DNA from 2 places in the Leptolyngbya sp. GGD genome. Region 2 is predicted to be linked to the other one. Evidence: predicted binding sites of a transcription regulator. Region 2 holds the regulator's gene; the other holds the start of a gene.
The links. The regulator NtcA, encoded in region 2, controls nitrogen genes in cyanobacteria. The targets are predictions, from matches to a motif close to TTTGTANNNNNNNNTACAAA.

Region 1: the regulator NtcA is predicted to act here: its motif matches at 3,297-3,316, upstream of nadA (quinolinate synthase NadA).

What each region holds. Positions count from the first base shown of each region.
Region 1 covers NZ_JAPQKE010000004.1:251,568-259,823, reverse strand. Annotated here, with positions in the region: gene OU814_RS20405 (Dps family protein) at 1-22, opposite strand, end outside; gene OU814_RS20400 (IS1 family transposase) at 261-635, shown strand; gene OU814_RS20395 (Asr1405/Asl0597 family protein) at 616-837, shown strand; gene dacB (D-alanyl-D-alanine carboxypeptidase/D-alanyl-D-alanine endopeptidase) at 834-2,195, opposite strand; gene nadA (quinolinate synthase NadA) at 2,308-3,267, opposite strand; gene OU814_RS20380 (four-carbon acid sugar kinase family protein) at 3,400-4,713, opposite strand; gene OU814_RS20375 (hypothetical protein) at 4,769-5,179, opposite strand; gene OU814_RS20370 (pentapeptide repeat-containing protein) at 5,584-6,018, shown strand; gene OU814_RS20365 (glycosyltransferase family 9 protein) at 6,133-7,092, opposite strand; gene metK (methionine adenosyltransferase) at 7,292-8,256, opposite strand, start outside.
Region 2 covers NZ_JAPQKE010000001.1:655,145-663,400, forward strand. Annotated here, with positions in the region: gene psbH (photosystem II reaction center phosphoprotein PsbH) at 1-171, shown strand, start outside; gene OU814_RS03115 (TatA/E family twin arginine-targeting protein translocase) at 311-610, shown strand; gene pth (aminoacyl-tRNA hydrolase) at 610-1,224, shown strand; gene OU814_RS03125 (DUF3146 family protein) at 1,221-1,481, shown strand; gene OU814_RS03130 (resolvase) at 1,495-1,926, opposite strand; gene OU814_RS03135 (DUF3084 domain-containing protein) at 1,961-3,358, opposite strand; gene ntcA (global nitrogen regulator NtcA) at 3,478-4,149, opposite strand; gene fabI (enoyl-ACP reductase FabI) at 4,589-5,389, shown strand; gene OU814_RS03150 (vWA domain-containing protein) at 5,414-6,031, shown strand; gene OU814_RS03155 (hypothetical protein) at 6,048-6,170, opposite strand; gene OU814_RS03160 (RNA polymerase sigma factor, RpoD/SigA family) at 6,898-7,884, shown strand; gene OU814_RS03165 (DUF433 domain-containing protein) at 8,019-8,256, shown strand, end outside.

The DNA of each region.
Region 1 (8,256 bases), on a different contig from region 2:
TCAAAACTTGCGTGCTGGACATTTTATTCTCCTAATGATCTAGAGAGCTTAGCTGTAAAAACAAGACAGTTCAGAAACGCTGGAATGATATCTGTACAACCACTTTCTTCTACATAATTGGCGCATTTTCTATGAGAAATCAAGTGAAATTCTGTATGTTTTTATTCATTTCAAATCGCAATTGAGAAAAGATTTTATCTAGAAATTTTTCGTTTCATTCATATCAACTTTCTCCTAGAATGCTGCTGCACAAGTAAGTCATGAAATGCCCTAGCTGTGGCTCAACCCAGATTAATAAAAACGGGCACTGCCGAGGGAAACAGAACTACCGCTGTAAAAGTTGTGGTCGTCAATTTATCGCAGCGCGATCGACCAAAGGATATTCCGACGATGCCAAGCAAATTTGTCTGAAAATGTATCGCGATGGCATCGGATTTAGAGCGATCGAGAGAACAACAGGAGTTAGCCACAACACCATTATTAATTGGGTAAAGCAGATGAATGCTCAAGAGCAATCCGAACCTGATCCCCCGGAGGCTGTATCCTTACAAAACTGTGCAAATTCGGAACTCCAGTCTTCGAGTCTTACTGAGAAAGATTTTTTTACGCAAAATTATGAATTTAAATCCTATTGAGATTAAAGGCGGTCATCGCTGGCAAATTTATCACCGGCTTTGCGAATTGGGGATCGCCTGTACCTGTAATGCTTATGAACCTTTGATTGTCAAAGTCGAGACTCCAATCGCGCTCGTGCAACTATGGAGCGTTGCAAAACACATCACAACGCCCCGTCAGACCCAAATCGCATGGCTCGAAACTTGCTGGAACTGTCGTTAACAATTCCGCAATCGCGTTAAAGCCACTACTAGACTGTCAACCGAAGCGCGAACTGTCGAAGCAGAATAGCCAGAATTCACAATCACACTAAATACAACGGGAGAATAGCCTGGAGGCGTAACGTAACCTGAGAGTGACACCACACCAGAGATTGTTCCAGTTTTGGCAAAAACAATGCCGCGAGCGGGGGTATTTCGGAATCGACTACTTAAGGTTCCGCTCACGCCTGCAACAGCGAGCGATCGCCGAAATACATCTGCATTCGCTCCTTCAGCCATCGCTTGCAACGTTTGCACAAATGCCTCTGCACTGGCGCGATTACGATCGGCAAGTCCTGAACCATCGACCATACTATAGCGATTCGGATTGACTCCCAACTCAGACAGGATCGATCTAACAGCAGTGACTCCACTCGCGGTCGAGTCCGATCCATTGGGGTCTTGCAACCGTCCCAACGTTTTTAAAATCGCTTCTGCATACGCATTATCGCTTTCCTGATTGGTTTCAAAAATCAGGCGTGAGAGCGGGGGGGAAATGACCGATGCGAGTTCTACTTCTCCAGGAGGTGCAGGAGTCCGTTTCACCAGCGTTGAACCTTTGACCTGAATCCCGGCATTGGCTAATCGGTTCCGAAACTCACCGACAAAGTAATTGCCAGGATTGGGGACTGCGCCAGTGTAAATATTATTCTGATTCAACATCAAACTGTTGACAGGCGGTGCATAACCTTGTCCTCGATCTTCTTGATCCCAGTAAGGATTAAAATCAGCCCCTCTAAAAACCGTGTCATCTCCAATCAGTAACCCAACTTGTCGAATCCCTTTTTGGCGAAGTTGCTGCGTCAGCGAGTTTAACTGTGCCGAACTGAAACTTGGATCTCCTTGACCGATGACTCGCAAGGTTGCAAGCTCTGAAGTATTGCTATTGCCGAAAACGGGAGTCCGGAGCTGGTACTGCGCACCCAGCCGAGTCAGAGCAGCAGCGGTTGTGAACAGCTTGTTATTAGAAGCGGGAACAAGCTGAGTGAAAGGATTGCGAGAATAAAGATTTTGCCGTGTGCCTCGTGGAGCTTGAGTTTGAACTAAAACGCTCCAACTGGCTGGAAGCTGATTGACAATACGATCGAGCGTTCCTCCCAATTGCGCTGGACAGATGCCTCCATTGGTGGGAGCGGGTGTTGTGGGTCGAGGCGTGATAGGCAGCGGTGTCGTGCGAGGTGGAATAGGGAGCGGTGTCGCGCGCGGCAGCGGGGTGAGCGGCGGCGGAAATAGCGGTGTTTGGGCGCGGACGGGAGCAAAAAGGCTTTCAGACGCGATCGACAATGCCAGTGTTGCACAAACCAGAGGAGCCAGCTTCATAGGAGCGATTTCCGGGTATGAATATTCATCGGCATTGACTACTGTACCGATGGATTTGTTGCCCAATTTTTGATTGTTTGCAATCCGAAATCGAGCAACAAATCGCTGAATATTATACGCTCATCGCCAGCATTTTCTGAATTGGACGCAATGCTGCAATCCGAGTCGATTCGGGCAGGGTGATCTCTGGCGTTTTATTTTTCATTGCCAAATACAATTTTTCCAAAGTATTCAATCGCATGTGGGGGCATTCATTACACGCGCATTGATTCAAGGGAGGAGCCGGAATAAATTGCTTATCGGGTGCAGCTTTCTGCATTTGGTGGATAATGCCGGGTTCAGTTACCACGATGAAAGATTGTCGATCGCTCTTTTGACAATAGTTCAGCAAGGCTGTGGTCGAGCCGATGTAGTCAGCGTGACGCAGCACCACTTCCTCACATTCTGGATGTGCAATCACTTCTGCATCAGTGTGCTGAATTTTTAACTGCACCATTTTCTTTTCAGAAAACGTTTCATGTACCATACAGCTTCCTTGCCAGAGCACCATGTCCCGCCCCGTTTGCTCGATCACGTATTTTCCAAGATTACGATCGGGTGCGAAAATAATCGGCTGATCAGCGGGAATCTGATTCACAATCTTGACCGCGTTGGCACTGGTGCAGATGATGTCACTCATTGCTTTGATGTCTGCGGTGCAATTTATGTAGGAAATTACCAAATGATCAGGATATTTCGCCTTAAATTTAGCAAACTCATCGGGCGGACAGCTATCTGCTAAGGAACATCCTGCATTCAAATCGGGCAGCAAAACGAGCTTATCTGGATTGAGAATTTTCGCGGTTTCTGCCATGAAGTGAACGCCTGCAAATACGATCACATCCGCATCAGTCTGAGCAGCTTGCTGCGATAAACCTAGCGAATCGCCGAGATAATCAGCGATATCCTGAATATCTGGATCTTGATAGTAATGCGCCAAAATTACCGCATTCAATTCACGTTTGAGATCTGCGATCGCGCTAAATAAGTCGCGGGGCAGAGCAGTTTTAACAGGAGCAGCAGTCGTAAACATGCGCGATCGTCGGTTAGAGAGTTTAGTTAATTATAGTCTAAACTACCAAAAATAAAAGTGTCATTTCGGATTAATTTACCAAGAAGTGGGGAACAAGGAATGAAAACTCCCTACTCCCCACTTCACTAGCCCCTACTTCCCACTCAACCGCCGATAAACCGTCGCCAATGCTGTTTCATCTCCCACATTTCCCGGAAACAGCACGACTGGCAAATTCGGAAACTGAGGATGATCTGAATCAGTTCTGACCATCGAAACGCCTGCTAAAACCTGTCCCAAAAGTCTCGCAGTTCTCAAGGCTAATCCCTTACTCAAGGTGTCATTTGAAGTAATGCCACCTTTACTAATCAAAAATCCAATATCTGCAGGCAAATGCTGCAAAATATCCATCAACAATCCAGAAACCGATTCCCCAAAATTCAACCGAGTTTGGGCATCGTCAAACGTCAACTCTGTCCGACTCGTGTAAACTACAGGCGTGTTTCCAGCATTGTGAATCTCATTAATTTTCTCAACTGCATCATTGAGCAAAGCATCGTGAGCATCATTTGATCCGACTAACTGCTCAACTTGAATCTCAACCCCAACTGTCCCCGGAGCTTCCAACAATTTCTGCAATTGCTCAGTCGTTTTCTTCACATGCGACCCAACAATTACCGCACCTGGCTTTCCTTCCCGCACATACTTCGCCATTTCTGCCTGTGCGATCGGTTGCGCTCCCAAATTCGCGAGCGACGTTAACAAACTCGCTGCACTCCGAAATAAAAATCGTTTCCCTTCAGATGCCACAGCCAATACATCTGACGCAAACTGATCCATATCCCATTGCGTTTCAGAGTCTACAACGCAGCATTGATTATTTTGTAACTTATCTAATCGCGCTTGAATTCCCGATCGAATATCCGCGAGCAAAAATCGCTCAACTTGATCGGCTCGAATTCGCCCGTGGGTCTTCTCTTCAACGTAATCAGGCAAATAGCTATGCTTGTATCCAAAAACGGAATCCTTCGCAAATTCAGTTTCATGAACAGGTGTATCCACTCCATTCACTTTCAAATAATGAATACTATCGCGAGTCGTTCTCCCCCCTTCAAAAAAGGCTGGAACTAAGAAATGAGCATCAAATGGACCAAGTTCCTCTGCGATCGCATCAGTTTCAATCGGATAATGTCCTCGCAACGTCGAATCTGATCGACTCACGACTAGGAAATCCTCAATTCCGGTTTGAGCGATCGCTGTCTTTAAATTGCGACAGACTTCCTGCGTAATCGATTGAGCGGCTTCAGGAGTTAGCGATCGCGTGTTCGTCAAAACAAAAAAAATCGGTGCATCGTCTTGCAAACCGAACCGTAGGGTTTCTACATCCCACTGCATCAGAAGCAAACAACTATGCACCGTCTGAGATCCAGTTGGATCATCATCAAGAACAATAATTTTAGGTTGCATATTCCTGACTCCTGGGCATTTACAACGCTCAATCTATCAGGAAAAGCGCCCTATTCTACTTTTTAATGTCCTTCGCCATCTTGAGGAACATGTCCATGTCTGATCCAGCCGTGCGCCGAGAAGTACTCTCAGCGGTCTTGCTCTCGGCAGGACTGCTTTCAACGATCGGAGCCGCATTCGTTTCAGGCTTGCCATTGACGATGCGATCCATTGCCGAAAGCTCTTGAATAAACTCTTTCTCTTCTGGGCTGTCCACAGTTTTTGGGAAAGTCCGTCTGATTTTCTTCGAGGTCTTCATGTATTCCAAGTTGCCAAACGTTTGCGCTTCATTGGAATCTAAAAAGAAAGCACCGCCTTCTTTCTCAGGACGAACAGCCTTCTCTCGCTTCGGGCGCTCTACAGGTGCGGATGCTTCAGCTTCATTCGATGTTTGTTTTGAAAAGAACCCACGGATAAACCCGGTCATGAGATGTCTTCGCCTCTAACTTTTACATTACTTAAAGTTGATTTTACCAAACTTAATATCTGTTTAGTGTTACAAGCATGGCAATTCTCAATCCATCCACTTGCCTTCGAGAAAAACAAGTGAACTAAATTGTCCGAATGTGAGGATAAGTTGAGAAATTCCCCGAAGGACAGGAAAATTTGGCAGAATTAAGGCAGATAGAGCTTCTTAGGCAGTTCAAGAACTTCAATCCAGCCAGTGCAAATTCGCTGCATTGCACTTTAGGCGAACTTCAATGAGACAAGATTCCTATCGATCGAGGGAGACGTTCTGGAATCCGATTTCATAGTCTTGAAGTTATTGATATAACTCTGCACGAACTCAATTTATAAACCTGCTCTTACGGATTCTGGGAGGATATGGCTATGTTTGCAAAAGTTGGCATCGCTTTAGCTTGTGCGACTGCTCTGTCGATCGCGGCTCCAATCCGAGCAGAAAATCCACAACATGTCCAACGACTGATTCAAACGGGTGCATGTTCCGGGTGTGATCTGACAGGTGCAGATTTAAAAGAACTGCATGCCTTAGGCGCTGATCTCCGAGATGCAGACCTCACAGGCGCAAATCTCACAGGTGCAAATCTCGAAGGCGCAGATCTCACAGGTGCGATTCTCAAAGATACAAATCTGAGCGGGATTAACCTGACGAATGCATCGCTCGATCGTGCAAATTTAACCAATGCCAACTTGTCAAGCGCGCGTCTCTACAATGCAGAAACATTCGGCGCAATCCTGACAGGCATCAACATTCAGAACGCTGAAGTCTACGGCAGTGGCATTGCAGCAGGCGGCGAATACTAATCAGTTCACCAGAGTACCCTAATCAGAACTGAGGATTATTTGAGCCAAATCTTCTCAATTCGCTGCGATTCGGCTCAGTTCAACGCTCCAGATGCTGCTAACCGAGCGAACGTTCTATCCTCCCCAAACGCGATCGAGAACCATCTGTGGGGCAATGTCTGCCATCTTTCCAGTCGGCGACTTGATGCCCAAAACGCGATCGCTCTTTGGCAAAATCTTCGCAGGTTCCGTTTCGCCGAGTAATGCCAAGGTAAACGTCTGAGCCGCGATCGCCGCATACATAGGTGCGCCATCAGTAGTAAGAACTAGACTGGCTCCAGCGGTCATGGCGACCAGTTGCCCCATATTTTCAGGTGCAGAAGTTTTGGTTCCAGGACACAGTTTGATCAATTCAGCGACCAGTGCTGCATTCTCTTCATCTGCGATGAGAACAAGCGGGAGATCCGGCTGCTTTTGCTTGAAATCTGCAATGATTTTTTGCCAATTCTCGATCGGATAAGACTTCAAACGTCCCTTCTTCTGTGTATCCGCACCTGAATACATCAGAACATAACCGCCATCTTGCAGTCCTAGCCGCTTGCGCTCTGCATCTGCCCATTCCAAGTCTTTCGTTGGCACACTGACTGCAAGTTCGCCTAACGGTTTATCAATCTTTAATCCCTTCAAAATGTCGTGATAGACTGCGGCTTCATATTGCTCCGGTCTAAACTCGACTGCCTGAGTCAGAAATCTCTCTGTGGCTGAACTTCTACTAAATCCAATTCGGGTTGGAATGCCGCTGAGCCATAAGAGAAATCCAGTGCCCCAACCTGGGCTAAGAGAAAGCGCGATATCGTATTCGCGATCGCGCAACACCCCGAGCAAATTTCCCCAATCTGCCAAACTATTGCTGCCACTAAAATCGAACAAAATTGTGTCGCTGACTGATTTAGAGACGCGATACGCTGCCTTTGCCCTTGGCTCCACGACCACATCGATTTGGGCATCAGGATAAGTCGCCTTCAAATCATCCAGCGTTGGAAAAAATAGGATTTGATCGCCAATGCCGCCAGGCACTAGGGCAAGAATTCTCATAAGACAGTTATTGTAAGGCTGCATTCCGCCCTTAATTCTACGGGAAGAAATCGTTCAAAGAAAGAACGAAATTCAGCTTAATTGTATTTCTGAGCGAAATCGATTGAATGTGTCTCAGGAAACAGGAACTCAATCATAAAAAAGCCTCTAGAAGAACGAGAGTCTCACTAGAGGCTAAAGGGGATGAGAAGGCTAAATCTTAGCCAACTGCGGTCATCGATAATGCAGCTTCTTTCAAGACAGCCGCTTTATCAGTTTGCTCCCAAGGAAGCTCTAAGTCAGGACGACCAAAGTGACCATAAGCTGCGACATCTTGATAGAAACGACCATCGCGATCGCCCGGTGCAGTCCGTAATCCAAAGGTCTGAATGATTCCGGCAGGACGCAACTCAAAATGAGTCTTCACCAATTCCAGCAAGACTTCTTCGCTGACTTTGCCTGTGCCAAAGGTTTCGATCATGATGCTCACCGGACGAGCAACCCCGATCGCATAACTCAATTGCACTTCACATTTCTCAGCCAAGCCTGCTGCCACAATGTTCTTCGCGGCATAGCGAGCTGCATACGCTGCACTCCGGTCAACCTTTGTGGGGTCTTTTCCAGAGAAAGCACCGCCACCGTGACGAGAATAGCCACCGTAAGTATCGACAATGATTTTCCGTCCGGTTAAACCAGAGTCGCCTTGAGGACCACCAATGACAAATTTCCCAGTCGGGTTGACCAAGAAGCGAGTTTCACTATCAGGTTTGATGTCGATATCTGCAAAACAAGGCTCAACTACCAATGCCCAAAGATCGGTTTTGATGCGCTCTTGGATTGCAGCTTCGTCGGTAACGCCATCGATCTCTGCAGTGTGCTGTGTCGAAACGAGGATCGTGTCAATTCCAACCGGGCGATCGTCTTCGTAAGCGATCGTCACTTGCGTCTTACCATCTGGACGCAGATAAGGGAGTTGACCTGTCTTGCGAACCGCTGCGAGCTTCCGGGAAATCCGGTGCGCTAAGCTAATCGGCAATGGCATCAGTTCGGGAGTTTCGTTGCAGGCAAACCCGAACATAATCCCTTGATCACCAGCCCCGATCGCATCGAGTGCTTCTTGGCTGAGTTCTTCACGGCTTTCTTGAGCGGTATCAACGCCTTGAGCAATGTCAGGAGACTGCTCGT
Region 2 (8,256 bases):
GACATTCTAAAACCTTTAAATTCTGAATACGGTAAAGTTGTACCTGGATGGGGAACCACCCCTTTGATGGGAGTCTTTATGGCACTCTTCTTGGTATTTCTGCTGATCATTCTGCAAATCTATAACCAAGAATTGCTTCTCGATGGCTTTAACGTTGATTGGGGCAACTAAACCCAAAAACGCAATTAGCAAAATCATTCCCGGAGTTTTCCGGGTTTTTTTTTAGGAGCGGGATTGAGGGGAACCCCTACAATAGATCGAATCCCCACTCCCTACTCCACCTTTACTTGACTGACATCAGGAGATCGATATGAACTTCTTCGGCATCGGCTTACCCGAAATGGTACTGATCCTCGTCGTGGCACTCTTAGTCTTTGGTCCCAAAAAACTGCCAGAAATTGGACGCAGTATGGGTAAAGCGATCCGGAGTTTCCAGGACGCTTCTAAAGAATTTGAGAATGAATTCAAACGCGAAGCAGAAAATCTGACTGCCTCGGCTCCACAGACCATGGAAGCAACTTTAGAAGAAAAACCAAAAATCGCCCCGGCAGAAGACCCTCAAACGGTTGAGGAGACTGTCGCTGTCACCCCGATCGAGAAAGAGTCCTAATGTCTTCTGAAGCAACGTCCCCGCAGCTGATCGTTGGACTAGGAAACCCTGGCAGCAAATACGAAAATACTCGTCATAATGTCGGGTTCCTGGCGATCGATCGCTTAGCAAAACTCTGGCAGATTGGACTGTCCGAACATAAAAAATTCCAAGGCTGGTTTGGAGAAGGAATGAGTCCGGTCGGCAAGATTCGCTTGCTGAAACCGACGACTTATATGAATAATTCCGGTCAAGCGATTCGAGCGGTCGTCGATTGGTACAAAATTCCACCCGAAGCGGTGATGGTCATTTACGATGACATGGATTTGCCAGTCGGTCGGCTACGATTGCGGTTATCCGGGTCAGCTGGTGGGCAAAATGGAATGAAATCCGCGATCGCTCATCTGGGAACTCAGAAATTTCCTCGCCTAAGAATTGGTATCGGTAGCGCCAAATCGAACGAGAAAGATGCGGTATCTCATGTCTTAGGAACCTTTGCCCCGAATGAGAAAGGTGCGATCGACGAGGTTTTAAACCTCACAGTCAGCGCCGTCGAACTCAGTCTCAAGCAAGGGGTTGAAAAAGCCATGAGCCTTTACAACAATCAATCTGTAGAGTCGAAGTCTGCATCATGAGCAAACGTCTCCCTGAAACCACTGCCCATGTCCGCATTTTGCGCCAGTCCTGGCAACAGGGCAGTATCGAAGGCGAGGTCAGAGCAAACGAATATGAGTGGCAGTTTCACTGGCATTTTCGACGCGGATTGCTGAACATTCAGCCTTCGCTCGGACGAGCCTTGATTAAGGAACCGCTAGGGAGATTTTTGGAAGCGAAAGATTATCAGCTTGAACCGGGTGGGGATTATTCGTTTACGATTCGGGCGGAGTTGTGAACTCCCCCACTCCCTACTCCCCTACTCCTCCACTCACCAACCGCCCCAAATACCGCTCAATCAACAAAATTGCCACAATGTCATCAATCGGTCGCGGCGGCGTTCTCATCCCTTCAGGAATCAGCCGCGTTAGCCCTTTCGGTGGATACATTTGCCAATAGCGATCGCGCGCCTCTAGCGAACTATTGCGCTCATCGACGGTGATAATTCGCATCGGCTCACTAAGATCAGTCTCTAACTTCTGTCGCCAGGTTTTAGAAGAAGTCTGATCACCCATGACCAACAGCGAAATCGGAAACTGACTCCTCAGAGATGCGATCGTCGAAATCGTCTCTTCAGACGAGATCACTTGATGATAATAAATTCGGCGATCGACTCCCATCACTGCGACTCCGCATTTTTGTCGCCCTGGATCAAATCCCAGAATAACGGGCTGTTCCGCCATACTCACCTCTTGCCGTTGTTCTGTCTACAGATTGCTAATTCGATGCCCGCAGCACAACCTGCCCATCCTGCACCGCTACTAATTCTATTTTGAGCGGTCCCGCTGTGTAAGTCACATCCGATGCAACTGCCCGCAATTCAATCGAATTCGGATAGCGGCGAAGCTGATCGATAAAAGATCCCAGACTCAACAGTTTCTCAACCTCTAGTCTGTCATTCATCACCCCTGCGACACGGGCACGGGCATTAGAAGCTGCAATTAGGTCTTGTAAGGTTTTCTGAAAATCCTGGGGGGACAGTTTAGACGGTTCCAGCGTTTGAGTCGCGATCGTATCTCCTGCTAAAAAGACAACCTGATTCGGCACCGCACTCATATTCACGACAACGCCTCGGTCGTCACCGAGAACATAATTTGCCCCGGCTTGCACCCGCACCAGATAATCTTTACCATCTTGAATTTGCTGAATGAGGTTTTGCACTTCCGCAATCGGGATTTGCACAATTTGCTGATTGTTCTGCCCCAGGCGAAGCGACTCGATCGCGGTCTGATTTGCCAATTGCAGTAATTGATCGACCGCTGCTTTGGCTCCACCTTGTTCGACGACGCGCACAACGCCTGAAGACAGCACTTGTGTCCGAAAAATTGCCAGATCACCTCGGCGAATCTGTTCCACATCTTGCTGAATCTGCTGAACGGCTGCCACGAGAAAAGCTCTCTGCTGTTCCAGGGTTTTCAATTCTGCTTCGCGTTGAGCAATGACTTGATCGCGCTCATTAATTTCGCGATCGCGCTTTTCAATCAGGGCAGTTCGTTCCGCAATTTGCGCATCTCGTTCCGCAATTTGGGCTTTCACCTGATCCCGTTGTTCAATTAACGCCTGCTGCTCAGATTCCAGCTGATTGATTTCGTTGCGGAGCGAAAGTGCTTGCTGAGAAACTGTTTCTAGCTGATTGCGGGTGAGATCTCGCTGCGCTTCTGTCCTGCGAAGTTGGGCATCGGTTTCTCGTTGTCGAGCGACTGAAACTTGAAGATTGGCATTGAGGCGCTTGAGATATTCCTCAATTTGGGCACGTTCCGATCGCGCTTGCTCTAGATCTTTCTCAACCTCAGCTTTTCGCTGATCTGTGGTTTTGAGATCAGCCGTGACTTTATCGAGGTCACGATTTGTCGCCCGCAAATCGGCTTGAATTCGCCCGAAGTTCAACACCATCTCTCGAAAGGTGCGACTGGCAAGCAGTAAAACGCCTAACGTAGAGGCAGAAATCAGCGTGCCCGTCAAAATCGTCACGACAACTGCTGTTTGTTTGGGACGGAGATTGAACAAGCTGAGGCGGGCTTTTCCCACGCGCGTTCCTAAGCGATCGCCGACTGTCGCGATCACCCCTCCTAACACCAACACCACCAAAATTAGAATTAGCCCGACATCGGACATGACGCTCCCACAAACCCCTAGACATACTGCACTCTAAGGGCACTTTCAGACTTTGCCTTTCATTATGACTGCTCGCTCTATGATTCGCGTGAGTCACTCAGGACTGAATTCTAATCGAATTAGGTAAATTGTTGACTAAGCGTTACCGGATTATGAACGGTTATTTTTTTCTTGTGAATTGAGATCATTTTGTCCTGACGCAAATCGCCCAGTAAGCGGGTGACTGTGACGCGAGTCGAGCCGATTGCTTCAGCGATCGCTTGGTGAGACAGTTTGAGATCAATCATGATCCCCTCTTGTGAGGGCACACCAAAGTCACGACACAGAATCAGGAGGAAACTAACAAGACGCGATCCCATATCTCGGTGCGCCAGCGTTTCGATCATCATTTCAGTTTGTAAGATTCTCGACGACAAGCCTTTCAGCATCAGCATCGAGAGTTCGGGATTGTCTTTGAGCGCTTTTTCAACTTGTTCGATCGGAACAGACAGCAATTCGACAGGGGTGAAGGCAACTGCGTGATAAAAGCGATCGGCACGTTGTCCTGTGATCAGAGAAAGCACCCCGAACACACTATTTTCTCGAAGCAGCGCGACGGTAATTTCTTCTCCTGCCTCGTACACCCGTGAGAGTTTAACCGCACCCTTGACGAGAAAGTAGACCCGCTCCGCCGGATCGCCCGGAAAGAAGATGGTCTTACCGCGTTCAAACGTCTCTACAACAGGAGGATATGCTCCCCCTCCAATCTGACGAAACATCGCTGCAAGCGGTTTATCCTTGGTCACTACCATTTCTTTCCTTGTCGTATCGAGTGAAGCTGGGAAGTCTAACAGTCTATGTAAGCAATCGATGACTTTAGACCACTAAAACTGAGTCTATGATCTGTTTTAGTGTCGTAAACTACAATTTCGCTTTGATCTTCAGAAAACTCAGTAAATTCTCTAAGAAGAAGGCGCAATTTCGAGTCGATCTACTGGAATCTTCTGGGCAGACCCAATAATTTCCACAGATCATACCGTGAAAGCACGAATATTCTAGGGCGAGGCATTAAGGAATCATGAAGGATTCCGAACCAGAATCAGAGAGGATTCGCTGGCAGAAAAACCGAACTGAGAAATGACGCAATTCGATTCTCGATCCGCCAAGCTTGGGACGATCGCGTCAGCGAAGAGCAGTTCGAGAGGGATCCCTTTCTGCTATCCTCATAAATGCTTTACACGGTAGAAGACCATGCTAGACCTGACTGGAAAGAACGCACTTGTAACGGGAATCGCGAACAACCGCTCGATCGCATGGGGCATCGCTCAGCAGCTACACAAAGCAGGCGCAAATATTGGCATCACCTATCTACCGGATGCAACCGGCAAAGCGGAAAAGAAAGTTGCCGACTTGACCGAGCCGCTCAATCCCAGTTTGTTCTTGCCTTTGAACGTGCAAGATGACGCACAGATTGAGAGCGCATTCAATACCGTGAAAGACAAATGGGGCAAGTTGGATATTCTGATCCACTGTCTCGCATTTGCTAGCAAAGATGATTTATCCGGCGATTTCTCCAAAACGTCGCGCGCGGGTTATTCGCTGGCGTTGGATATCAGTTCTTACTCGCTGGTGCAACTAGCTGGAGCCGCAAAACCTCTAATGAGCGAAGGCGGTAGTATCGTGACGCTGACTTACCTCGGTGGTGTGAAAGTCATCCCGAACTATAACGTCATGGGAATTGCCAAGGCAGCATTGGAAATGAACGTGCGCTACCTCGCAAATGAGTTAGGGCAGAACAATATTCGAGTCAATGCGATTTCAGCAGGTCCGATTCGGACATTGGCTTCCTCGGCAGTCGGTGGCATTCTCGATATGATTCACCACGTTGAAGAAGTTGCGCCGTTACGTCGAACTGTGACGCAGATCGAAGTCGGGAATACCGCAGCATTTCTCTGTAGTGACTTATCAAGCGGGATCACGGGTCAGGTGATCTACGTCGATGCAGGCTACGAAATTATGGGGATGACGGGATCGAAGCCCAGTGCTGGATAGCAATTAGACGATAGGAGATGTGCCGTGCCCAATTTTGAAACTTTGCAAAATCGAGACTACACCTTGATTTTGGATAAAAGTGGCAGTATGTCTACCAATGATCAAATTGGGGGCGGCAGTCGTTGGGAAGCAGCCCAAGAATCAACGCTGGCACTGGCGCGCAAATGCGAACAGTTTGATCCCGACGGTATTACGGTTTATACGTTTTCTAGCCGATTCAGACGGTACGAGAATGTGACGACGAGCAAAGTCGCACAGATTTTTATGGAAAACGATCCGGTTGGCTCGACCAATCTGGCAGCAGTGTTGCGGGATGCCACCGAAGATTATTTTCGCCGCAAAGCCACAGGGCAGAGCAAAACTGGAGAAACCATTTTAGTCATTACCGATGGTGAGCCGGACGATCGTCGAGCCGTGATTGAAGCGATCGTGCAAGCGACACAGAAAATGGAACGCGATGAAGAATTAGCCATTTCTTTTATTCAAGTTGGATCAGACGCCAGTGCGACAAAATTCTTGAAGGTTCTCGACGATCAGCTTCAAAGTGTGGGAGCAAAGTTTGATATCTGCGACACGGTGACGATGGATGATATGGCAGATATGAGTTTGGCAGAAGTGTTGTTGAATGCGATCGTAGATTAGCACGCTAAAACAGCGATTAAGTTTGGGCAGAATGAGCAGCGATCGAGCCTAAAATCGCAAGCCCAGTCAATCGACTCGATGCACCCAATTGGTCAGTCGCAGCAGCAATACCTACCTGAAGGAATAGCCAGGAAACCACAACGAAAAGCTCCGAACCTCATCGGGATACCGACCCGCGTCGCAAAACCGATGACGGTTCTCGATAAGTATAATTGCTCTTTGTTTTAAGCTGACCAATGTTGCAGACTTGATCCAGTTTTTAATGAAATCGTCACCTTAATGACACTTCAATTTCATATCTGAAAAGTAGCCTAAAATGTCCCCATTTTTTCACAATAAATTGTGGATTGAACTGTCAGAATGAAATCCATAGACCAGTTGATGGATACGGGGTTTGGCTCACTGGAACATTCTCTAAATGCGCAAGTCAGAAATCATAACAGCAGCACTTAAAAAAGTACGGTTATCCCTCTCTAGAGACTCTATCCAACTGTAAATCAAACCGTCATTATAGAAGAATCAATTCACCAAGTTTTAAATGAAGTTTTAGGGTAATGCCCATGTCTTGCAATTTACTTTGGAAAGCTAAATATTTGCTGAAATTCCTGAGTAATTTCCCTGTAAGGCTCTTTACTTTATTTAGAATTCGTCTTATCATTAAGTAAAGTCGAAACGACTTCGATTTAGAGTCCTGAACCTCACCGCTACACTTTCGGCTGTTCGTGCTTGTACCCCTTATTTTGTAAGCGTGCTAAAGATTTATCCCCCTTCCCAGGGTGGAGTTAAACAGCATTTCATTCCTGTATCGGCTTGGAATCGATTCGAGTTTGTTGTCTAAAGTTTTCATTTCACGGAGTTGACTGCACATGGCTACTGCCAATACCAAATCTAAATCCACTCCTAGCCCCACCTATACGGCTGATATGGTGCGGACGTATCTGCATGAGATTGGTCGTGTGCCGATGTTGACACACGAGCAAGAGATTCTCTACGGGAAGCAGGTTCAGCAGATGATGACCTTGCAAGAGAAGAAAGAAAAGCTTGAGAAGAAGCTGGGTCACGCGCCGACGCAGCAGGAGTTTTCTGAGCATGTTCATCTCAGTGATTCTGAGTTGAATGGTATTTTTCAACGGGGTCGTCGCGCTAAGCAGAAGATGATCGAAGCGAATCTGCGCCTGGTTGTGTCGATCGCGAAGAAGTATCAGAAGCGTAATTTAGAGTTCTTGGATTTGATTCAAGAAGGCTCACTTGGCTTAGAGCGTGGCGTAGAGAAGTTTGATCCGACTCGTGGGTATAAGTTCTCGACGTATGCGTACTGGTGGATTCGTCAGGCGATTACAAGAGCGATCGCTCAGCAAGCCCGGACGATTCGATTACCGATTCACATTACGGAGAAGCTGAACAAGATTAAGCGAGTTCAGCGCGAGCTAGCTCAGAAATTAGGGCGCAGTGCCACGGCGGCTGAGATCGCGGCTGAATTAGAGCTTGAGCCGGAACAGATTCGGGAGTTCTTATTGATGTCTCGTCAGCCTGTCTCGCTAGACTTACGAGTTGGAGATAATCAAGATACTGAATTGCAAGAGCTACTTGAGGACGATGGCCCTTCGCCGGATGCTTATTTGACTCAAGACTTGCTCCGTCAGGATCTTGAAACGTTAATGACGGATTTGACTCCGCAGCAGAAGGAAGTGCTGAACTTGCGCTATGGGTTGCAAGATGGGCACGAGTTATCGCTGGCAAAAGTCGGCGATCGCTTAAACTTGAGCCGGGAACGGGTTCGTCAGCTAGAGCGGCAAGCTTTGGATCATTTACGTCGTCGCAAGGCGAATGTGCGCGAGTACATTGCTAGCTAAGTTTAGGGTTTTATAACTCACAGAGGGGACATCAGTTTGATGCCCCCTTTTTTTGGTTGGAAGATGCGGCAATTTTCTAGGATGAAGTAAAGCATTGCGTCTAAAATTTAGGCAACAAAAGGATAGGTTCTCTTATGGCATTGGCTCCTATTTTGGCAAAGTCCTATATTGAACAGCGAGAGACAGGATATTGGGTCGCAAGCACTCGCATTTCTCTCGATTCGATTGTTTATGCATTTTTAGATGGAGAGTCACCTGAAAGTATTGCTCAGAATTTTCCGTTGCTTTCGTTGGAACAGGTCTATGGTGCGATCGCATTCTATCTCGCCAACCGAAAGTTAATTGATGCTTATCTGGAAGCAGGTGAAGCAG